Regions from separate parts of the Enterococcus raffinosus genome, predicted to be linked through region 1. Evidence: riboswitches for the same ligand, from Rfam matches in the RefSeq annotation. Region 1 holds a riboswitch; each other region holds the start of a gene.
What was found. A riboswitch is a leader RNA that binds a small molecule or an ion and turns the genes downstream of it on or off. The one in region 1 is predicted to bind magnesium.
Positions count from the first base shown of each region.

Region 2: it holds a riboswitch for magnesium, as region 1 does, so the genes downstream of both, J9537_RS20210 (FtsW/RodA/SpoVE family cell cycle protein) here and J9537_RS05445 (GNAT family N-acetyltransferase) in region 1, are expected to answer to the same signal.
Region 3: it holds a riboswitch for magnesium, as region 1 does, so the genes downstream of both, mgtA (magnesium-translocating P-type ATPase) here and J9537_RS05445 (GNAT family N-acetyltransferase) in region 1, are expected to answer to the same signal.
Region 4: it holds a riboswitch for magnesium, as region 1 does, so the genes downstream of both, J9537_RS19705 (ABC transporter permease subunit) here and J9537_RS05445 (GNAT family N-acetyltransferase) in region 1, are expected to answer to the same signal.

Region 1 is NZ_CP072888.1:1,111,750-1,117,733, forward strand. Features, by position in the region: gene J9537_RS05435 (hydroxymethylglutaryl-CoA synthase) at 1-1,096, opposite strand, end outside; gene J9537_RS05440 (hydroxymethylglutaryl-CoA reductase, degradative) at 1,326-3,743, shown strand; M-box (ykoK) riboswitch at 4,008-4,177, shown strand; gene J9537_RS05445 (GNAT family N-acetyltransferase) at 4,353-4,781, shown strand; gene mgtA (magnesium-translocating P-type ATPase) at 4,981-5,984, shown strand, end outside.
Region 2 is NZ_CP072889.1:1,158,608-1,164,591, reverse strand. Features, by position in the region: gene J9537_RS20220 (phosphatase PAP2/LCP family protein) at 1-874, opposite strand, end outside; gene J9537_RS20215 (FtsW/RodA/SpoVE family cell cycle protein) at 899-2,050, opposite strand; gene J9537_RS20210 (FtsW/RodA/SpoVE family cell cycle protein) at 2,022-3,170, opposite strand; M-box (ykoK) riboswitch at 3,286-3,453, opposite strand; gene J9537_RS20205 (MucBP domain-containing protein) at 3,817-5,984, shown strand, end outside.
Region 3 is NZ_CP072888.1:1,655,477-1,661,460, reverse strand. Features, by position in the region: gene J9537_RS08150 (aminotransferase-like domain-containing protein) at 1-1,329, shown strand, start outside; gene J9537_RS08145 (nitroreductase family protein) at 1,330-2,061, shown strand; M-box (ykoK) riboswitch at 2,099-2,263, shown strand; gene mgtA (magnesium-translocating P-type ATPase) at 2,458-5,064, shown strand; gene pdhA (pyruvate dehydrogenase (acetyl-transferring) E1 component subunit alpha) at 5,456-5,984, shown strand, end outside.
Region 4 is NZ_CP072889.1:1,053,079-1,059,062, forward strand. Features, by position in the region: gene J9537_RS19695 (ABC transporter permease) at 1-889, shown strand, start outside; gene J9537_RS19700 (ABC transporter ATP-binding protein) at 968-1,747, opposite strand; gene J9537_RS19705 (ABC transporter permease subunit) at 1,827-3,584, opposite strand; M-box (ykoK) riboswitch at 3,642-3,808, opposite strand; gene J9537_RS19710 (LysR family transcriptional regulator) at 4,109-4,999, shown strand; gene J9537_RS20740 (IS3 family transposase) at 5,230-5,984, opposite strand, start outside.

The sequences.
Region 1 (5,984 bases):
AATCAGAGAAAGTATACGTTTCTCCATCTGTCGGTAATTTCTTATTGAACATCGCTTCATATTCGTCAATCGACAATTGTTGACGACTTGAAAGCAATGCTTGATTTTCCTCAATTGATAGATAGGTTTTGTAATCATCCATCAAAGTCATTGAAAAGAATTCGCTGACTGCACCAGAGCCATAACTAAATAGACCAATCCGATCGCCAGCAGCTAAGTCCCCATTATCGAGTAGTGACATGAGCCCAAGGTATAAAGAGCCTGTATATAGATTTCCGACTTGTCGACTATATACAACCGCCTCATCATAACGAGCTTCAAGTCGTTGCTGCTCTTCTTCCGACATTTCAGAGAAAATTGCCCGCAGCGCTTTACGTCCCATTTTTGTATAAGGTAGGTGGAAAGTCAGCGCGGCATAATCACTACTATCTGTATGATTGACTTTTTTATTTTGTTCCCAAATACGAGTGAAGGAATCGATATACACCTGATTTGACATGTGACCATCAACTAATGGGTAATCATGTCCGGCCGGACGCCAGAAATCATAAACATCTTCAGAATAGAAGACACTATCATTGTTGAAAGCTAATAGATGTGGGTTTTTAGTAACTAGCATAGCGACTGCACCGCACCCTTGTGTCGGCTCGCCTCCGGTGTTCAGTCCATATTTAGCAATATCTGCTGCAATAACTAGAACTTTGCGATCCGGATGCAAAGTAACATAGTCGTTGGCTTGTTGAAGTGCAGCAGTACCACCGTAACAGGCATGTTTTATTTCAAATGAACGAGCAAATGGTTGAATATCTAACAGTTCATGGATGATAACTGACGCTGATTTTGAAAAGTCGGTGCTAGATTCTGTGCCGACAATTACCATGTCGATATTCTTTTTGTCCTCATCTGTAAGAATTTTCGCAGCAGCACTTGCTCCTAAAGTAACGATGTCTTGTGTCTCAGGAATAATTGCCATCTGATCTTGTCCAAGACCAATGTGAAATTTGTTGGGGTCAGTCTCACGTGCATTTGCCAAGTCCGTCATATCAAGATAATAATTTGGTACATGGAAACTGATTTTATCAATCCCTATATTCATATTGCTCCTCCTATTTCTAATTGATGAATAATGCTTCATCAATCAATTTCACCAGCATATCTTTCCACTAAATTACCAAAGTAAAAAAGTAGAGTAGACATTCTTTTCTTCCAAAGGTAAATATATCATAGAAAGGTCAAAATTAGTTAAGTTTGAATCTTAAGAAATTATAAAACTATCTATGCTATACTTACGTCTGGTTTTTAATGAAAATATTGGAGGTGCACTCTTGGAAGAAGTAGTTATTTTAAGCGCTGTACGAACACCAATTGGCAGATATAAAGGCAAATTAGCAACTGTTTCAGCCGTCGAGTTAGGTGCGTTCGCCGTAAAAGAAGCGATGAAACGCGCAGATCTCGCGCCAGATCAAGTTGAACAAGTATTCATGGGGAATGTATTGCAGGCAGGAAATGGTCAAAATGTCGCAAGGCAATCTGCAGTAAAAGCAGGAATTCCTTATGAAGTACCCGCCACGACAATCAATGAAGTTTGCGGTTCAGGAATGAAATCAGTTATTTTTGGAATGCAGCAGATTTTGCTAGGTGAAGCTCAGGTTGTTGTCGCAGGAGGAACTGAAAACATGTCACAAGCACCAAAAGTGACAAGTTTTGACTATTCTGCACAAGAGTGGCAGGAACCAAAATCAAGCATGATCTATGATGGATTGACAGATGCTTTTAGTGGCAAGCATATGGGACTAACTGCGGAAAAGGTAGCTGAAGAGTATCAAATTACTCGTGAAATGCAGGATCAATATGCCTATGATTCCCAAATGAAGGCTTCAAGAGCCAGTAAAGATGGAAAATTTGAATCAGAAATCGTTCCTATTCCTCTTTCGGATGGAAGCACGTTATGGGAAGATGAAGGGATTCGACATGATTCAACACTTGAGAAAATTGCTTCTTTAAAGCCTGCTTTTAAGGAAGGAGGCGTTGTTACGGCGGCTAATGCTTCGACTTTGAATGATGGGGCATCAGCGGTTGTTCTAGCGGCGAAATCCTATGCGATTGAGAATGGATTAGCTTATTTAGCGGTTATCAATGGCTATAGTGAAGTGGGAATTGACCCTAGTATCATGGGGATGGCTCCAGTTTCAGCGATTAATAAACTATTACACAAAGCAAACCGAACGATTGACGAAATTGATACGTTCCAAATCAATGAAGCATTTGCGGCTGCTTCTGTCGCTGTTCAAAGGGAATTAAAGCTCCCTAATGAAAAAATCAACGTCTATGGTGGTGCAATTGCACTAGGACATCCAATCGGAGCTAGTGGAACACGGATTATCACGACTTTGATCTCAGAGCTTGTACAAGAGGACAAACAGCGAGGCGTCGCAAGTCTCTGTATCGGTGGCGGCTTAGGTCTAGCTTTGATGATAACGAAAGCTGAGGATCAAGAAACTGCAAAAAAAAAGTTTTATCAAATGACCCAAGCCGAACGATTAGCTAAGTTGGTCAAAGAAAAAAAGTTGTCGGCGAAGGAAGCGGCACAACTAGCCACTGAGACAGTATTACCAGAGAAAATCGCGAATCATTTAATTGAGAATCAAATCAGTGAGTGCTCCATTCCACTTGGATTGGCACAAAATTTCGTCATTAATGGAAAAAAAAAGCTTATTCCAATGGCGACAGAAGAACCTTCTGTTATCGCTGCTGCTAGTAATGCAGGGAAGATAATCGCTAAATCTGGTGGAATCACGACACGTGTGATGAATCAAAATATGGTTGGTCAAATTGTTTTGCGGAACGTTACAGATTTTGAGAAAGTGAAAAAAATCGTTGATGCCAACGAACAAAGCTTTTTTGCGGTCGCTGAGAGAAGCTATCCGTCTATTTACCAACGTGGCGGTGGAGTACAATCGATAAAAGTGCGTACCTTTGAAGAAGGTTATGTTTCTATCGACTTAGAAGTGGATACAAAAGACGCGATGGGAGCGAATATCTTAAACACAATGCTGGAGGCTGTTGCTCAAGAAGTCCGACAACTAATGCCAGAAGCAGATATCTTATTTAGTATTTTAAGCAATTATGCGACACAGTCTCTCATTGAAGCGAAATGTGAAATTTCATTGGAACAGCTCTCACCTGAGTTGGCTGAAAAAATTGTTTCTGCGAGTGAATACAGTAAGATTGATCCGTATCGTGCGGCTACCCATAACAAAGGCATTATGAACGGCATTGATGCTGTGGTATTGGCAACTGGAAATGACACACGTGCTGTAGCCGCTGCGTGTCACGCATACGCGGCACGAAACGGTCGATACGAAGGGATGACTGATTGGTCTATTCAAGAGAACACCCTCATTGGTAAACTGACTTTGCCTATGAAGGTTGGAATTGTTGGAGGAGCAACAAAGGTTTTTCCAAAAGCGCAATTAAGCTTGAAGTTATTAGAAATAACGTCTGCTGAAGAGCTAGGAGAAATCATCGTGGCTGTTGGATTGGCTCAAAATTTTGCGGCTATTCGTGCATTAGTCACAGAAGGAATTCAAAAGGGACACATGGCGATGCAAAGTCGTTCGTTAGCGATTACTGCAGGCGCCACAACTAGTGAAATCCCACAAGTTTCTAGACAATTAAGAAAAGCTGAACGAATGAATTTAGCGACAGCTGAAGAAATTATAAAAAAACTTCGTTTGGGTTAATTAAAAGAGTCGAAAACGATTGAGTAGAGCAAGAGGCTCTACTCTTTTTTATAGAAACAATCGTTATTTAATTATATCCTCTCAGATTTTTCTGAACTTTTATATAAACTATAAATTAATTTGAAAACTTTTTTTAATAAAAAAATCGCTTTAAATCAATATGAAATTGGATTTTTCAAAGTGTGAATAAAGGGATCAACGGATTTTTTTCATAAAAAAGTTTGACAGACTCGTTATTACTTGTTATATTGTGTTCGAAAATAAAATATGATTTGTTAGGTGAGGCTCCTATACAAACATAGGCTACTGCCCAAAAATGTCGAGAGACGCCAATGGGTAGAACAGGAACTGTCGAATACAAGGCTTTTCTTAAGGTAGCTAAGATGTTTGTCTTTACGTTGTATAGTGCCAAAACTCAACGATTAGATCGACTATACGACTTTGTCTCTTTAGGATGAATAATAGTAAGGCTTTTCGCTGAGTTTTTGAGCGAAAAGCCTTTTTTACGTAGCAATCATTATTATTTTTAAAACAAGAATAAGGAGGAACAATCATGGTAAAACAGTGTTCACATTAACAAAGTGGAATAGCCCATTATATAATGAGGCCTTGACACTTAGAAACAACGAGTTAAAGCTAAGCTCTGGTAAGCAACTTCTATTCCAAGCACCTAGAGAGGAAAAGAACGATCTTCACTTGGTTGTCAAGCGAGGGAATCGAGTAGTAGGAACGCTATTACTACATCCGATCTCAAACAAATGTGCTCAGATCAAACAAGTTGCAGTAGATGCTCATTTTCAAGGGGAAGGGTTAGGAAAAAATTTATTGATTTATGCAGAACAGATCGCGAGGAGTTTCGGCTTTTGTTTCGTTTTTTTAACTGGTAGAAAGCAAGCATGGGGATTTTATGAAAAATTAGGATACCAGGCGATTTCTGATGATTATGAAGAAGGCAGATTGGTTATGAGAAGCTATAAAAAGAAGATTCAATCATCACTTGAACAAACAGAAAAAAAGGAGATGAAAACAAATGGATGACAGTAGCTCAATAATTACGGGTTTATGGCAGAAAAGAACAAACAAGATACTATTGTCTATTTGTTTTTAACCTCCACTTTTCTCCATAAGCCCGTCGATTGCAGGAGGGGTAAGGATGAATACGGTAAAAGATATGGCTCTATACTTGTTTATAGGGATAGGATTATGGCATATTTTTTTCGGAGAAAAGGAGAAAAAAATGAGACAACAAAAGAAAGTAACAACAAGGACAGATTATAGTTTATTTGCTAGAAAAACAGTGAAAAATATTTTTGAGACGTTTAATACATCGACATTGGGATTATCAGCTGAGGAAGTTTTAGAAGCTAGAGAAGCATTTGGTGAAAATAAGCTTCCTTTAAAAAAGGCGACACCATTTATCATAGAAGTTCTAAAAGCATTTATTACCCCTTTTACTTTGGTACTAATTGGGTTAGGATTCATTTCTTTGGTTACAGAAGGGATCTTGCCAGAAGCAGGTGAGAAAGATTTCTTTGGCAGCGGCATTATTTTGGTTATGGTGTTAGTCAGTGGAACAATGACACTGGTACAGTCTGTTCGTTCAAATAAAGCGGCAGAAAAGTTAAAATCATTGGTCAAGGTAACGGCAACGGTTCGTAGAGAGAATCGTTATAACGAGATTCCGATGGAGGAGATCGTCTGCGGTGATCTAGTAAAACTTTCCGCAGGGGATATGATTCCAGCGGATATCCGTCTGATTACCACGAAGGATCTATTCATCTCACAATCTGCTCTAACTGGCGAAAGCTATCCTGTTGAGAAAAGTGCTGGTGAGATAATGGGGAATAAGAATTCTGAAACTAGTTATGATAATTTGGTATTTATGGGAAGTAATGTAATTAGTGGAAGTGCTGAAGGCGTTGTAATTGCCACAGGTGCAAATACATTGTTTGGCGATGTCGCAAGTTCTTTATCGGACACTCCCGTTCAAACAAGCTTTGAGCTAGGAATTCGTAAGACCTCTTTCTTATTTATTAAATTCATGGCCTTGATGGCGCCAACAGTGATTGTTATTAATGGATTTACTAAAGGGGACTGGATGGAAGCATTTCTATTTGGTTTATCCGTTGCTGTAGGTTTGACACCGGAAATGCTGCCGATGATCGTAACGACTAATTTGGTCAAAGGTGCTACAGGGATGGCGAATAATGGCACAATTATCAAGAACTTAAACGCGATTCA
Region 2 (5,984 bases), on a different replicon from region 1:
AATCTGTTTTTCTTTTCGCATCATTGGCAATTCCGAGAATCAAAATACTCATAGGTTCTGAAGCTTGAGGCGTCTTTGTTTTTCCCCCACGCTCAACTGGGGAGTACATAGAGTCCGCCATTTTTTGTGAACTATGATAAAACTTCAATGCAAACGCGCTTAGTCCTGAAACCAATACCACTAACACTGCAAGAAAGCCAATTAGTACCTTCTGCCAAGTTAAAAGGCCATTCTTTCTTTTCCGTCGTGGGGACTGACGGGGGTTTTGTAAATATGGATAGCAGAAACCCGCCGTCCCGAAAGTGAGACCTCCGCCTAAACACACCCCCGCCAAAACATCACTCATATAATGAACGCCTAAATAAATTCTGCCACCTACAATAATGAACGTTAAGAAAAATAATCCTATTTTAAGTAATAGAGGCATGCGCCGTTCTCTGAAAAAATAGAGCACGATCAGCGTGCAAACAAGCGTCATAATCAGCAACGAATGTCCACTTGGAAAACTATAGGAGGAACGAGAAAGGTATTGAATCTGGTCTGGACGCGACCGCTGAATCACCTGCTTTAATAAATAACCTACCCCACTGATAAAGATCAGATTTCCCATGCACCAAACAGCTAATGCCCGCTCGTGTTTTCTCAACAAGTAGACAGCAAGAAGTCCAAAAATAATCACCATCGGACCGATAGTAGCGATTTTCGCCATTCCTCCCACAAAAGCCGTTAAATAGGAAATATTTGGTAAGCGATTTTGGAGAAATACAGCATCTATCCCTTTCATCCAGTGTGCATTCATTGCGACAGCACTAGTTATCACCATGACTGAAAGGAGCATACCTGCACTTCGTAGGAAAAACTTTTTTCGCATCATTTTGTTCAATTCTCCATTCAATTTTTATATTAATCGTTCTTTTTCTCGAAAGCCCATCATGATTCCCAAGCCAACACCTAGAACAATCAAGGAGGTTCCTCCTTGACTTAAAATCGGCAACGGAATACCCGTTAATGGCAAAATACCAATCGCAGCTCCGATATTTTCAAAAATTTGGAACAGCAAACCAAATACAAAAGTAACCGCCAAATAGAGATTGCCTTTATTATTTGTTTTCATCGCAGCTGAAATGATTTGATAAAACAAGTAGAAGTATAGAAAAACCACTAAAGTACTGCCAATGAAGCCAAAGCCTTCTCCAATCACCGTAAAGATCATATCTGACTCACGAACAGGCACATATACGGATGCCTGCTCACTGCCGCGACCAAACAAGCCGCCCGATCCAATCGCGTAAAGACTCTGTACTTGCTGATAGGCAATAGAATCACGGTATTGAAAGGGATCAACCCATGCACGCACACGATCTAGCTGATACGTTTTAAAATGCAGCCAATATAGCAGCTTATTCCCCCATTCACTGAAAACCAAAACCAATAAAGTGGTACCTAAAGCTGCTCCGATACCCGTAATCGTCGTAAGTATTTTCCAATGAACCCCGGATATTACAAACAGCGCACCTAAAATAGCAATAAATACTAAACTCGTTCCAAAATCTCGTTGAATAAACATCAAGAAAAATGTCGGCAGGCTGAACAATGCCACCTTACCTAAATAACGTAGATCACTTTTCAAGGTTCGCTGAGAGCAATTCAACTCATCGATTAGTGTTAAGCGAACCATAAAAAGAGTAAAACTCAGTTTCATCAATTCTGATGGCTGAAAAGAAAAACCGCCGATACGCAGCCAGCGCTTCGTGTTCGTTACAGTGTACATCGCCGGATCATAAAACCAATACAATAGCGCCATAATCCCTAACGATACAACGTAAAAAAAGGGCGCATATTTTAACAAAGTAGCCGTTTTGAATTTACTGACGATCCCCATGGTCAATAGAGAAATCAGGCAAAAAACAATCTGCTTCGTTACAACATTTTTAACGTCAGCCCCATCTAGCTCAGCCGCCATCGATTGTACGCCGATACTAATTAAATAAAAGATGAAAATGGGTAAAAATAAAGAATAGTTAAATTCGCTGCTCAAACGTTTGATCATTTGTTCGATCCTCCGAAGAAAGTTTTAGACAGATACCCAGCGCGATAGAAAGAATCAGGTAGCTCGTCCCCCCATAACTAATAAAAGGTAACGGCACTCCTGTCATAGGTATTAGTCCTAAAATACTAGCAATATTGATACTGGTTTGGAGAAGCAAAAGCGTTCCAACCCCAAAATAAATTAAGCTGACCTGCTGATTCACTTCCTTCGCCGCTAAAACAAATAGACGAAGAGCAATCAGAAAAAGCAATGCCAATACGAGTAAGCCGACAACAACGCCTAATTCCTCCACCAAAATCGAATACACAAAATCTGTTTCCGCTACTGGTAAATAGCCTTTTTTAGTAATACTATTTCCCAGCCCTCTACCAAAAAAACCACCGTTATAAAGCGCGTAGTACGAATTACTCATTTGAAATCCTTTACCGTAGGGATCTAGAAATGGATCTCTCACTAAGCGGATACGATCATAGGTATGGGCAAATAATTCTGGCAAAAGATGGTGGCTGCCCAAAAAAAGTATCGCGCCTCCGATTAAAACAATCCCCAAAATCAACCCTGAAAAAATAAGTACTGACCACTGATAGGGCAATTGCGCAGTCGTAATAATGACTAAAGCGACTCCCCAAATAATGATTGCACCTGTCACTTTAGGCTGGAGCAAAATCAATAATCCGCTAAGTGCCACTAGACCACAAGGAACCAGCATTTCCTTTCTGGTGCGCTTCACGCGGAAAAAATACGCCAAATAAAGAATCAGTGCCACATTTGTGACTTCAGAAGGCTGGAATTGAATACCTAATAAGGAGACCCATCTTTGTGCACCATTAATATTGACGCCACTTATTTTCACTAACAGTAAACTAACTAGTCCAACTGCTAATAAACTTTGCGCTAGCTTACCATTTATTAGTACATTATTTTTCACATGAAAAAGCACAGCAATCAGCAGCCAGCTTAGCCCCATAAAAACCGCCTGCTTACTAAATAGCGACAATGGATTTTCCCCTTCCGCCATCAAACGATAAGAACTAGCACTAAAAACAATTAAAAGACCGATCAGGCTTGTCCCCAAATAAGGTAATAACAGCAGCCAATCGATCTTTTTTCTTTTCATCATGTTCATCTCTCCCTTCATCAAGTAATTGTTTGAGACGAGAGAGTCCACAATAAATAACCTAAAAAAGAGACACCAAACGTTAGCGAAAAAAACTAACAAGTCTGGTGTCTCACACAATCAATCTCATCGTCTGAGTTTTAGCACTAAACAACGTAAAGAATAACTCTTAGCTATTTTATGAAAAGCCTTAATCCGACAATTCCTATTTTACACATTGGCGTCTTTCGACGTTTCTGCGCAATAGCCTATGTTTGTTTAGGAGCCTCACCTAACAAGTTTACTTATATTTACTTTCACAAAGAATACTACTTTTTTTGTCAGTAAATAGCAAAATATTCTAAAGAAAATACGACTTTCTTTACATTTGCTTATAAAATCCTTTACTAAAAATTTACTAGGATCAGAAACCTTTTTATGGTATTTAAAAACCTTCTTTTTATAAAAGAACGAATAATCACAAGTAATTTGAACACTATATTATTTAGTAAGCTCTTATACAATACGCGTCTAATCAAGTGAAATAACTTCTTTATTAAAAAGAAAATGGTCAAATAAAATAATGCAAAAATTAAAACTTGAGCAGTTTATTTATTAAAAAAGAATTATTATTTACCCATTACATACCTATTATAAAGGAGTTATATTTGTGAAAAAGAATTTATATAAATTATTTGCTTGTTCAATCGTGTTGGGCCCTCTCTCGACCTTTCCTATCCAAAGTAACGCTGAAACATCTACTGACAGCAGCGCTCTAAACAGTACGGTTTTCTCTGAACCACTGAACACGACAAGCTCAGTGAATAGTCTCTCATCAACAACAGAAAGCTCCGCAACGCAAGATAGTACAGTAGCGCCCATTCTGGGAACAACTGAACCTTCTACAGCGGATTCACAACCATCAAGCTCTTCAACCGCAACACTTGAACCAGAACCACGTATAGCCTCTGTAGACTCGTGGATGCCAGACCCTGTCTTACAGCAGCTTGTTGCAAAAACGATTGGCAAAACTAAAGATACCTTGACTCAAGAAGATATGACAAAACTTACTAGCTTGTATATTCAAAATTCAGATAATGCTATCGCTAATTTACAAGGGTTGGAGTTAGCCACAAACTTGGACTATTTTTATATGAATTCAAATAATCAAATTACGGATTTTTCAATTTTAGCTGCTTTGCCAAAACTAAAACAAGTCTATCTGATGGGCACAAATGTTAACGATGAAAATGTTCCGAATTTTGGTACAACGATCACTAGACTTAACCTTTCTGGATCAAGTGTTACTGACAAGGTATACGACAAAATCAACAAAATGACGAACCTAGAGTCCTTAACCTTTGAATCAAATATGAATATCACAACAATCGAACCTGCGATAGCTTTAACAAAGCTAACTGAATTGCGTGTTCAGTTTTGCGGGATTACGGATTTTCGCCCGATCAATCAAATGCCAGCATTAACTCAGCTTGCTGCCTATGGTCAAAATACTGGACGAAATGATTCAGCTACAGCGATCAATGCCCAAGCGTTAAATTACGATGCAGACAAACAAACAATCTATGTTCCCTTTTCAATCATGCCGAACCGCATGACCAACTACGATGGCTATATACCGCCTTTCACAACGTCAAATAGCGATAGTCAAACCTACTTTGACTTCAATGGCGTACAGCTAGACAGCAGCCGATTGGCGATTACAGATGAAGGGATTACTGTATCTGGTGTAACACAGGATGAATTTGACCAACTCAAGACCTTTAAATACAATGCTCGTTTGAATAACCCAGCAGGTTCTTATAATCAACCGGATAGATTTACGTTCTATGCTATTTCATCAGGAACCTACCTGCATCAATTTGACGTGCAGCATACGACGCCTTCGCCAGGAGTGACGATTAAATATGTTGATGAGGACGGTGACAATATTCATCCACCACAAATTTATAACGGAAACGTTGGTGAGGATTACGATACAACCACCGAAACTTATCAGCTTGCTATTGACGGCTACACCTTAGACAACACAAAATTACCTGAAAACGCCGTTGGGAAATTTACTGCGGATATGCAAACTGTCATATACATTTATAAACGAAACGACGTAACGTTGAAGGCGCATGACTCAATGATCTCTGTCGGCGATCCATGGGACCCCGCAGATAATTTCGATGGCGGGATAGCTCCTAATGGAGAAAACATCGCCCTTAGCGATGTTTCTGTCAAAGGGACCGTTAACAATCAAACAGCTGGAAAATACGAAATTACCTATACGTACGCTCGTGTTCCAAACAGAAGCTGGTCCGGTGATTCTGCCACTGCAAAAGCGACAGTTACAGTGGTTGATCCGATGGTAACCATTCAATATGTTGATCAAAATGGAAAGAAAATTCATAAAGAAACGGTTATAAAAGGAAAACTAGACACCCAGTTTGATGTATCCGGTAAAGACTATCAACCGGATATCAAGGGGTACGCATTGGATAAAAAACAATTACCAAAAAACGCTAAGGGAACCTTTAGCGCTAAAGCGCAAACAGTCACTTATGTGTATCAGTCTACAACGACTCCAACAACTAGTACCAACGACAGCGAGTCCACGACAACTGCTCCAACCGCAAGCACTGAGACTAGCAGTCAAACCACCGGAGAAATTTCTGATTCAAGTAAGAAGAATAACATGACACCTGTTGGATCATCCAACAATCCGTCTAGAAGAACTATTTCTAACCAAACGACAGCAAAAAAATTGCCTAAAACGGGTGAGCGCTATACGCCAAGCTACCTTATCACAGGTATCAGTATTTTATTCCTTGC
Region 3 (5,984 bases), 540 kb from region 1:
GGAGATCGGTTGCCGTCGGAGCGTAAATTGGCTACATATTATAATGTAAATCGATCGACAGTCGTTCACGCTTTGGATGAGTTGGTTAGTCTAGGCTGGGTATTGCGGCGACAGGGTAGTGGGACAATAGTTAATGAGGGAAATTGGGGAAGGAGTACGATGCCAAGGGTTGATTGGCGCAGTTTTTTTACACAGGAATCACATCCTAGAGAACCTTTTCTGGAAAAATTACAACTTTTATTGTCTGATTCTGAAGCACTTGATCTTTACTCAGGAGAACTCCCCTTAAATTTGATTCCTGATTTTCGCTTCCCTTCTTACACCTGGGAAGAATTACTTTTAGAAGAAAGAAAACAAAGCCCCTTGGGATATCGACCTTTGCAGCAGATTATTTGTCAGAAAATAAAAATAGAACAGAAAATTGATGTTTTTTCGGACCAAGTCTTGATCACCTCAGGCGCACAGCAGGCAATGTTCTTACTGCTTCAGGTAATGCTGCAGAGCGGAGACAGCGTAGCTATCGAGGACCCATCTTTTTTATACTCATTACCGATTTTCGCAACTGCAGGTATTAAGCTGTATGGTGTAGAGATGGATAATGAAGGAATGAAGATCGATAAGCTAGAGCAATTAATTCTCACAAAAAAAATAAAGCTAATTATCCTTAACCCAACTTTTCAAAATCCGACGGGGAAGACGATGTCAGAAAGTCGCAGAAGGCAATTGATTGAGCTCAGTCAAAAATACCAGCTACCAATTATCGAGGACGAAGTATTCAGTGAGATGAATTTTAACCTCATCCCTCCTTCGTTGAAGGAACTTGCACCACATCAAGTGATTCATCTAGGCTCATTATCTAAAATTTTTGGTTCTTCTATCAAAATTGGCTGGATTGTGGCTGATCGGGATTTAATTCAACGATTATCCGAGGCCAAGCAAATGATGGATTTTTCCATCAGCGTTTTCCCACAGGTGATCGCCCATACCGCTTTGACCGATTCACAGTTTGAACGGAATCAGAAAGAATTAGTAAGTAAATTAAAGAAACGTGCCAACTTATTTGTTTCATTAGCTGATAGTATTTCAGAGGATTGGATAATTTCTAAAATTGAAGGCGGAATCTATGTTTATTTTACTTGGCGGCATCAAAAATTGTTCAGAAAAGACTGGGAAATTTTCCTAAGAGAAAAAATATTAATTGCCCCCGCATTTCTTTTTAGTAGTGATACAATGGCAATGAGAGTGAATTATACTCGACTATCAGAAAAAGCACAGCAACTTTTTTTCGAAAAACTACAGAAGATTTCTAGAGAGCTAAGGAGGAATTAAATGGATGCATTAAAGAGTTTACAGACACACCGAACGTATCGTAATTTTGACGAAAACTATCAATTATCAGAGGAAGAATTACAAAAAATTTTGAACGCAAGTCGTCAAGCACCGAGTTGGATGAATGGTCAAATGTACAGCATTATCGTGGTACGAGATCGGAAAATTAGAGAAAAGCTTGTTGAGCTCAATCCAGGGAATCCACACATGCTTAAAAGTTCGGTTTTTCTTGTATTCGTAGCTGATTTAAAAAGGACAGAGAAGGTCGCTAAACATTATGAAGTGGGTTATCGCATTAATGAAGGTATAGATCCGTTGATCACAGCAGTAACCGATGCTGCTTTAGCCCTGGAAAATGCAGTAATCGCCACTGAATCTTTAGGATTGGGTTCTGTAGTCGTTGGATCGATTAGAAAAGATATTCCAGAAGTAAGCAATTTGTTGAATTTACCTGATTTCGTCTTTCCTGTTGCTGGCTTGAGCATTGGAAAGCCCAATGTGGAAATGAAAATCAAACCTCGTTTGCCAGAACAGGCAATTGTACACTATGACACGTACCAAGATTATAACTATCAGTTGATAGAAGAGTATGATGATACGATGGAAAAATTTGCAGAAGCTCGCGAAACGAAACTGTGGAGTAAAAAATTTGCAGATTACTTTAGCAGTTCCCCAAATAAAAAGGTCGATGAGTTTCTGAAAATGAAAAAGTTTTTTCAATCTAATGTTTGACACCGAGAGTTAACTGACATATAGTAAGGATGTAAATAAGAATAATTGTTAGGTGAGGCTCCTATACGGACACAGGCTACTGCCCAAAAATGTCGAGAGACGCCAATGGGTAAAACAGGAATCATCGTGAAGGTGATTCATAACGTAGCTGACAAATTTTGTCTACGCCCTATAGTGCTAAAGCTCGACGATGAACATGATTGGATTTTCGCGCGTGCTCATTTTCGAGTGTGCGCTTTTTTTCTGTCAGTTAAACCTGTAAGCATGTTAGGTTGCTTAATATCGCCAAAGAATAATGAAAGGATGTGAGGAAGATGGACCTTGAAGATAGTCGACCGAAAAGTAAGAATAACTGGGCGGCTTTGGCTGCCTTGAATTTTAGGAGGAAAAACTATGATGAACAAAAAAGGCCTTCTTGCTCGCAAAATCAATAAAGATCAAGAGTTAAAAAAATTAGCAATTTTATCTGATCGTGACTTATTCCTTAATTTGCGAACATCTCTTCAAGGACTATCAGAGGAGGATGCGCAAAGTCGTTTGGAGGAGTATGGACCTAATGAAGTTTCTGCGCAGAAGCCGACACCTGGTATTTTATTATTTTTGCAGGCTTTCAACGATCCATTTGTCTATGTTTTAGCACTTTTAGCCATCGTTTCATTGTTGACAAATGATATTGAGGCCTCAATTGTGATGACGATCATGATTTTGGCTAGTGTTTTGATTACGTTCATTCAAGAATATCGCTCACAAAAGGCGAGTATTGAATTAAAAGAAATGATTGAAAATACCGCTGCGATCACACGTAATGGAGAAACAAAGGAAATTCCGATGGACGAAGTAGTACCTGGTGACATTCTGACGTTAGCGACTGGAGACATGATTCCAGCAGATGCGGTGTTAATCTGGACGAAGGATCTCTTCGTCAATCAATCCTCGTTAACGGGAGAATCAATGCCTGTCGAAAAATATCTTTCAGATGAGACGGAAATAAACGAAGAAACAACCGCATTAGACTTAACCAATTTAGTGTTTATGGGAACTGACGTGTTAAGTGGTCAAGGAAAAGCTATTATTCTAAAGACAGGTCAGCAAACGTTCTTTGGTGATATCGCTAAAAATGCGACATCGAAACGTGGCAAGACTTCTTTTGATATTGGATTATCAAAAGTTAGTAAGTTGTTGCTGCGTATGGTTATGGTTCTGTTTCCCTTAGTGTTTTTAATTAACGGATTTACTAAGGGGGATTGGAGTAGTGCCTTTTTCTTTGCAATTGCAGTTGCAGTGGGCTTGACACCTGAAATGCTCCCAATGATAGTAAGCTCGAATTTGGCGAAGGGGGCATTAACTCTTTCGAAGCACAAAGTCATTGTGAAAGAATTAGCTTCGATTCAAAATCTAGGTAGTATGGATGTTTTATGTACAGATAAAACGGGAACTATTACGGAAGATCGCGTTGTATTAGTACAGCATTTAGACCCTTTAGGAAATGAAAATGAACAAGTTTTGGACTTGGCTTTTATGAATTCTACCTATCAGACAGGGTGGAAAAATTTGATGGACATCGCGGTAATTAATTATTTTGAAGAGCAAAATCGTCATTTGCCTTATCGAGCGGTTCAGAAAATTGATGAGATACCATTTGATTTTTCTCGTCGGCGTTTAACTGTCGTAATGAAGACGGACGAGCATCAACTAATGATCACTAAGGGTGCTGTTGAAGAAATGGCAGCAATCTGCAAATATGTTGAAATAAATGGGGAAATTTTAGAATTAACGCCAGATATCCGCCAACAGTTACAGATCGTTAACGAGAAAATGAATCGTCAAGGTATGCGAGTAATCACGGTTGCTGTGCGGAGAGATGCCCATGATGAACCTATTTATTCAACGGATGATGAAAAAGATATGACATTAATCGGTTTTATGGGGTTCCTTGATCCAGCAAAGGCATCAGCTAAACCAGCAATTAAATCGCTCCAACAACACGGTGTAACAGTGAAGGTTTTGACAGGAGATAATGCAATCGTTGCTCAAAAAGTATGCCAAGATGTTGGTATTCCTGCGGATGATTTTGTATTAGGGAATCAAATTGATGAAATGTCAGATGAAGAGCTGTATCAAGCAGCAGAAAAAATCAATCTGTTTGCCAAGTTAAACCCTATGCAAAAATCACGAATCATTGAATCGCTACAAACTAAGGGACACACGGTGGGTTTCATGGGGGATGGAATCAATGATGCGCCAGCCTTACGAAAAGCTGATGTCGGAATTTCGGTGGACACAGCGGCAGATATCACTAAGGATGCCAGTTCAATCATCCTACTAGAAAAAAGTCTAGGCGTTTTAGAAAGTGGTGTTATTGAAGGCCGCCGAGTATTTAGTAATATGATGAAATACATTAAAATCACTATTAGTTCAAATTTCGGAAACGTATTTTCTATTCTAATTGCTAGCGCGTTTTTACCATTTTTACCTATGCTGTCAATTCAATTACTATTGCAAAATTTAATCTATGATTTTGCACAACTAACAATTCCTTGGGACAATGTGGATGATGAGGAATTACAGGCTCCAACTAAATGGGAAACTACCGGTCTATTGAAATTCACTGTCTGTATTGGTCCGATCAGCTCAGTTTTCGACATAATTACTTTCTTAGTCATGTGGTTCATTTTTGGTGCCAATACAGGTGGTGCACAAAACCTTTTCCAAACCGGGTGGTTTATGATCGGTCTTACCACACAAGCATTGGTTGTTTTAATGGTAAGAACGAAGAAAATTCCATTTATCCAAAGTCGTCCAGCACCACAAGTTTTTGCCAGTTTACTGATGGCTGTTGTTGTCGGAGCATTAGTTGTTTTGACTCCAATTGCTGAACAATTTGATTTTGTTTATTTACCAAGCAGCTATTGGTTATGGTATCTTATTATCGTTGCTGCTTACATGTTGGCGACTCAGCTAGGAAAAGTAGTATATATAAAAATTGCAAAAGAATGGATCTGAACTATAACAGAATGGCCTGTGTTGCCATTCTGTTTCTTTTTTTGTGAAAAAAGGCAACAAAATTTAAGTTTTAAAGATTGTGCAGTCAATCGTTTTAGTTATAAATTATTCTAAAAACGATAGAGCTTTAATAAAACTAAATACCCTTTTGATTTAATCTTATTGTTTTGTCCGGTTGGTAAGAATTCCTTATTGAAAGGGTGCTGAACATGATTTCACAAGCCTAAAATGTGAAACGCTTCAATTCGCTCAAAATTAGTGAGCAAGTTTGTTGTCAATTGAATACAAAAATGCTAATTTAGAATGGAAGGAGCAATAGCAATAATACAGATTGACTTGCTGTTGCACTGATAACAAGACTTAATTTATTTAAGAGAGGAAAGTGTACACCATGGCAGAAAAAGAGTTAACGATTGATTTTGAAGCCTTACTAAAAGATGTAAACGCGGATTTTCCCGTGTACCAAGCGCTGGATGAGGACGGGAAAATTGTAAATGAAAACCTAGTTCCTGAGCTATCCGATGATGAACTTGTAGAATTAATGACTTCGATGGTTTGGTCTCGAGTGCTAGACCAACGTTCGACTGCATTAAATCGTCAAGGACGTTTAGGGTTTTTCGCGCCAACTGCTGGACAAGAAGCTAGCCAATTAGCTAGTCACTTTGCATTTGAAAAAGAAGACGTTTTATTACCAGGTTATCGTGATGTACCACAATTGATCAAACACGGACTACCATTAGCAGAGGCTTTCTTATGGTCTCGAGGTCATGTTGCAGGAAATAACTATCCAGCGGATTTGCAAGCATTGCCTCCACAAATCATTATAGGTGCGCAATATGTTCAAGCGGCTGGTGTTGCTTTAGGACTGAAGAAACGTAACAGCAAAAACGTTGTTTTCACTTATACAGGCGATGGCGGTT
Region 4 (5,984 bases), on a different replicon from region 1:
ATACGTGAATTTTATCAAGAGTCTTGAGCTTCCTGTGAAAGATTTTACTGGTGACAATGCTAGAGTGATCGCTGTCGCGAAACAGCGGATGAAATTATCTCATGAGAAAGAACAGTTGGTTGATCTTTTTCCAAAAGATCGAATGACACTTAGAATTGCACCGACAATTGGAGGAAGAACGGATACAAATCAACAGCAGGTTATCAATGTACAATTCGCCGACACCTATCCATTAGATACTTTGCCACGACAGACTAATGAAAAGCACTCCTATGTGTTTATGCTCGTCGCACCGTATCAGCTGAAAACACGCTTTTCACCGGAAGGGATCGATCAAGTTAGTGGTCTGACCTTTCTTTCAAAAGACGCAGCCCGTTCAACTGCTGACATGCAGAACATCCTTCAAAAAGAAGGAGTTTCTATACCTTACGAGCTCTACAATGTACATGAAATATTTGATCAGAATCGTAATATTCTCTTTGTAGTGAACCTTTTCAGCTACGTTTTTGTTGGGATGATCGCATTGATCGCACTTGCGAATGTCTTCAATACGATCTCTACCAACATTAAGTTGCGGCGGCGTGAGTTGGCAATGTTGCGTTCGATAGGAATGACTGATCATGAGTTTAATAAAATGATGGTTTATGAATGCATATTTTATGGCTTCCGTTCATTAGTATGGGGAATTCCAATCGCAGGGCTCTTCTCTTGGTTGATTTACCAAGGAATGGTAAGAGGTGGAGCGGAGATTGCTTATCAATTTCCGTGGAGCAGCCTATTGATCAGTACGCTGGGCGTACTTCTCATTGTAGCGATCACGATGTTCTATGCTGTAGGGAAAATTAAAAAGGAAAATATCATTGATGTTTTGCGGGGAGATTTGGCTTAAATAAAATAAAAAATCAGGTGTGGATAATACACCTGATTTTTTTGAGGATGCAATGGTCAGATAGTAAATTTAGGGAGTTTATGCTTGCATCCGCCGAATCATTTCTTGAGTAATTTGCTCAACGATATTGATAATAGTTTTTGGAGTGCGTTGATTTCTAGGGACATCGATTGGGTAAATTTTTGCTACACGACCGGGATTTGCATCCATCAAAACGACGCGATCAGAAAGCTGTACAGCCTGCTGAACATCATGAGTAATCATAACGATGGACTTCGTAGCAATTTGGTTGCCGAGCCAGATGGATAGTAGGTCATTGGATAGTTGACTAGCGGTAATAATGTCCAAAGCGGAGAAGGGTTCATCCAGCAATAAGAGGCTAGGCTCGATCGCCAATGCTCGAGCAAAGCCCACTCGTTGCTTCATACCGCCGGAGAGCTCGCGAGGGTAGGCCTTTTCAAAGCCCTCTAGCCCGATCATTTCAATCAGATTACCCACGCGTTTTTTGATTTGTTCCCGTGATAGTTCCTCGCGATTCTCTAGCCCAAAGCTGATATTTTTCTCTACGGTTAACCAAGGAAAAAGTGCGAAATGCTGGAATACCATACTGATGTTGGCATCTGGCTCAGTGAGTATTTTATTTTCAAAGGTGATTTCGCCCTTCGTTGGTTGGAGCAGTCCGGCAATGCTTCTCAATAGAGTGGACTTTCCAGTCCCTGATTGTCCAATGATACTCACAAATTCGTTGGTTTTAACAGTCAAATCAATATTTTCTAAAACCTTTAAATGCTCTTTATGTCCTTCAATTTCAAATTCTTTGCAAACGGATTTTACGTTTAATAATTCAATATTTTCCATGCTTTTATTTCGTATACCGGAAAATCTAGTCCCAGCATACTTCTCCTTCCGATTAAACTTTTATGCATACTTGTACGCATCAGTAATGAAATTTTTCTTTTGCGACACGATACAAAGGTTGCCAAACAAAGGCGATACAAAGCCCTACCACAAAGCACATTGCCAATGTACCTAGAGCCGATTTGTCCTTGATACCGTCGTTCACCGAAATGTATTGGCCCAACCCAGTCACATTGATAGATTTTTTCCCCCATTGAATACTTTCAGCAGCAATATCTGCGTTCCAAGCAGCGCCGGCAGCATTAATAATCGCGGTGATAATGTAAGGTAAGATCGAGGGGATGAGATATTTAACCCACCAATGCCATTTCGATAATTTGAAAATTTTTGTCACGTCTCGAATATCATCTGGAATTGCTAAGTATCCAGCAATCACGTTAAAGAAGTAATACCATTGACACCCGACCATTATCAAAGGCAGAATCCACCATTCCAATTTATCAAACCCCATGCTTATAAAGATAACAATAAAGGGCGTATAAACATTAGAAGGAATCGAACCTAAAATTTGCCCAATAGGTTGCACGATATTTAACCGACGATTGTCACTAGCTACCCAAATAGCCAGAGGGGTAAAAATCAGTCCAGCTACAATCATTGCTAAGGTTACACGTAAGGTGGTGTAAAGTGTTAAACGTGGAATCATTCCGAAATCCTGATGAGGCAAAAAATGATACAGCTTGATAGAGCAGACAATGATTAAGACCCCCAGCCCGATATACCACAAGGTTTTAAAGAAATTCCGCAGTTTAGCGATTCGTTTATAGAGTCGATCAAGCTTCAAAAAATACCAAATTTTCGGTAGTTGATAGATCCAAAATTGACTAAATAGTGAAAAAATATGAGAACAATAGTGCGTCAATGTTGCCTCTTTGAGCAAACGATAAATAATAGATCGTGGCGGGATAGTACTTTCAACATCTGTCTCATACTTAAAGTAATAGGTTGCGCGAACCAATGGTTGAAAAACTAGAAAGTTCAGAATGATAACATTCAGTAGTAAGGCTAAGACAGCCCATAAGCATGCTTTAAAATCAGCACGGTCCAACGCGATTTGAATATAGGAGCCAATTCCCGGCAAAAAAAGTGTCGTGTCTTTCGGAAGAGCAACAGAAGCTTGTTCACTGGCCACCAAGGCGAACCAAGCCGCCGTTTGGGAGATAATCACGTTCCACAGCAATCCTGGAATCGCGTAGACAAATTCTAATCGCCAAAATTTTTCCCAAGGGTTGTATTTGAACTGATCTGTAACATTCGATAAATCAGAAGGAATGACCTCCATGATTTGGTAAAGGGTCAACATGATGTTCCAAGCTTGACCGGTAAAGATCGCGAAGATCGCCACACATTCGGCACCTAAGACATTTCCAGGGAAAAGCCCTAGCAGCCAAGCGGTGGTGAAAGTCAAGAAGCCAAGTAGTGGAACGGACTCTAAAAAATTGACCATCGGTAAAATAATCCGTCTAGCGGTTTTATATCTTACCGCTAGAACACCGAACACAAAGGAGAAAAGAAATGACCAAATCATCCCGATGATCATTCGAAACATCGTTCGAATGGAAAAATAGAGCAGGTTTGAGATGGCTAAGAAATCGTGTGTTTTACTAGGGGTCGATAAAACCTCTTCTGAGGGTAGAGAATCTAGCGGTCGATTCATTTTTATTAAGGAAAAGACCAAAATAAATGCGAATAACGCTAAGATTATCACAAATGTCAGATTTCCAATGCTTTTCTTTAGCGTGGTATTCTTTTGAGATGGAGCGTGTAAAACTTTCAATGTAAAAAACCTCCTAAATAATCATATTAAGGAGGTCACCGAATAACTAATTTTATCAGGAAATCACGTTCATTGAGCTTTGGCTTTCTGAGACGTAAGAAAAGTTTCTAGTTATCTTGAGAAAGCCTTCATTCGACAATCCCTGCTTTACTCGTTACTGTCTCTCGACATTTCCGAGCGATAACCTATGTTCTTCAGAGTAACCTCACCTAATATGATTTTTATTTTATTGTGCAAACCCATCATACTCGTGAAAAAGGGGAAAGCAATCGAGAAAAGCTTATTGATGAATAAGCAGCAAGAGTGAGCTATTGGGAACAAAGGGTTTCTACACCTTTTCGTTTATTAAGGAATCGCATTCCAGATTCATGAAAGACGTTTTCCTTCAAATTTCAGAAAAAAAGCGATCAAACGTTAACCTCTGTTAAAGAATATCTGTTATTTAATGTTCTTTCTTGATTGTTTGGCCTATAGAGGAGCAAAATTAGGTTGACCTAAAATACTACATGTTTGGATGTGAAAAAATGTCAATCGAAAAATTAGAGTATTTCTATATTATCGCTAAATATAGCAGTCTTTCTAAAGCTTCTCAGGAACTCTATGTAGGAGTTTCTTCATTAAGCTCAGCATTGAAAAGTCTCGAAAACGAACTCGGCTATGATCTATTTCTTCGTCAAGGAAAGAAATTGATTTTAAGTGAAAAAGGAGAGAAAATCCTCCCTGTAGTCAAACGTATCATTGATGAAGCTAAGAAGATTCAATTTCCGCTCTATCAAATGATTGATCGACCAATCTTTAAAGTAGGCATCAGCGAATCTATTTTCATTTTTGAAGCTGGAGAATGTGCATGCAAAGAGGTGGATTACACGATTCGTTATGTGAATGCTGCTCCATTAGAGTTATTCAATCAATTAAAAAACAGGGAAGTAGATTTGGTGATTACTAGCAGTTTGGTGGAAGATCCTCAATTTGAGCGAACGGCATTGATTCGATCAAAAGTAGTTTTGGCCGCAAATACCTCCCTAGTAAAAAATGAATTAAATCAAGCTGACGCCAAAGATCTAGAAAAAATACCCTTCATCGTTTTGAGCGATCACCTTGGCCATCAGCAATTAACACAACGGACAGCGGACTTCTTCAGTATTACACCTGAGTATCTCTATTGCCCAGACAGTTTGGGGATTCATAAGTGGTTGAAGGAGAAAAAAGGGGTGTTCGTGATTCATGCGATTGAAAAAGAATTGTTATCAAGGGAATCGATTCACTTCCTGTCATTGCCCAATGGATTAAACTTAGAGTTCTATTTATACAAAAATAAAACAAGCGCTCCTGCTTTTGACATTGAAGAAGTAGAAAACGACTTAAAGCAGATATTCAAAGAAATTGAGATGAAAGGAAGAAATCGGTCTGAATAAATTTGACCTCCAGCAAAGGACAGCAAAAAGCGTATACGTTTCTTAATCAAAGAATGGTGGGCTACCCGTCAATAGGACAATGAAATAATGAATGATTTTTAGAACTACTCTTCGCTTCTTGAAGAGTAGTTTTTAACTTTTCTAAGAAACAACTACCGCGCTGCCGCTTGGTTGGTCATGCGTTTCAAACACAAAACAAAGGACGTTTTATGTTTGAAACGCACGAATGATTAGGCTGCTTCGTAATACAGATTGTGATACTCCATCGGTGTCAACACATGCAATTTCCGTTGATAGCGCCCATTGTTGTAATAGTCCATATAATTCGCAATCATCGTGACTAGTTCTGTACGACTCGTAAATTTCTTGCCGTAATATTTTTCTCGTTTGATCATTCCCCAAAACCCTTCCATCGGACCATTATCGATACATTTTCCAACACGAGACATGCTTTGCGTCATTTCAGCTTCAATGATTCTGTTATAAAAATTCTGATGCGTATATTGGAATCCACGATCGCTATGAAAGAGCGGGTGAGCATCAGGTTCTGTTTCGATTGCTTGATCGAAGGTATCAAAGGCAATATTCAGGTCATTGGTATCACTAATGACGTAAGAAACAATCCGACGATCATAGAGGTCTAAAATCGCGCTTAAATAAACCTTGTGGATTTCTGGTCCCTCATAATATTTGAATTCCGTTACATCCGTTAGCCATTTTTGATTCGGCGCTTCGGCAGTAAACTTACGATCTAAAATGTTTTCGGCGGTGTGGTAGGGATGATTCGCTCCTTTTGTAATACTGTTGGCAGAGTGTTTGATGGTCGACTGAATCCCTTCATGTCGGCAGATACGCAACACGCGTTTGTCATTGACATGAATATCGTGTTCTCGAAGCAAGTCATTATTAATCCCGCGATACCCTTTTTCAGGATGTTCATTATGAATGATCCGTATAACTTTCGCCAATTCCATGTTTTCTAGCG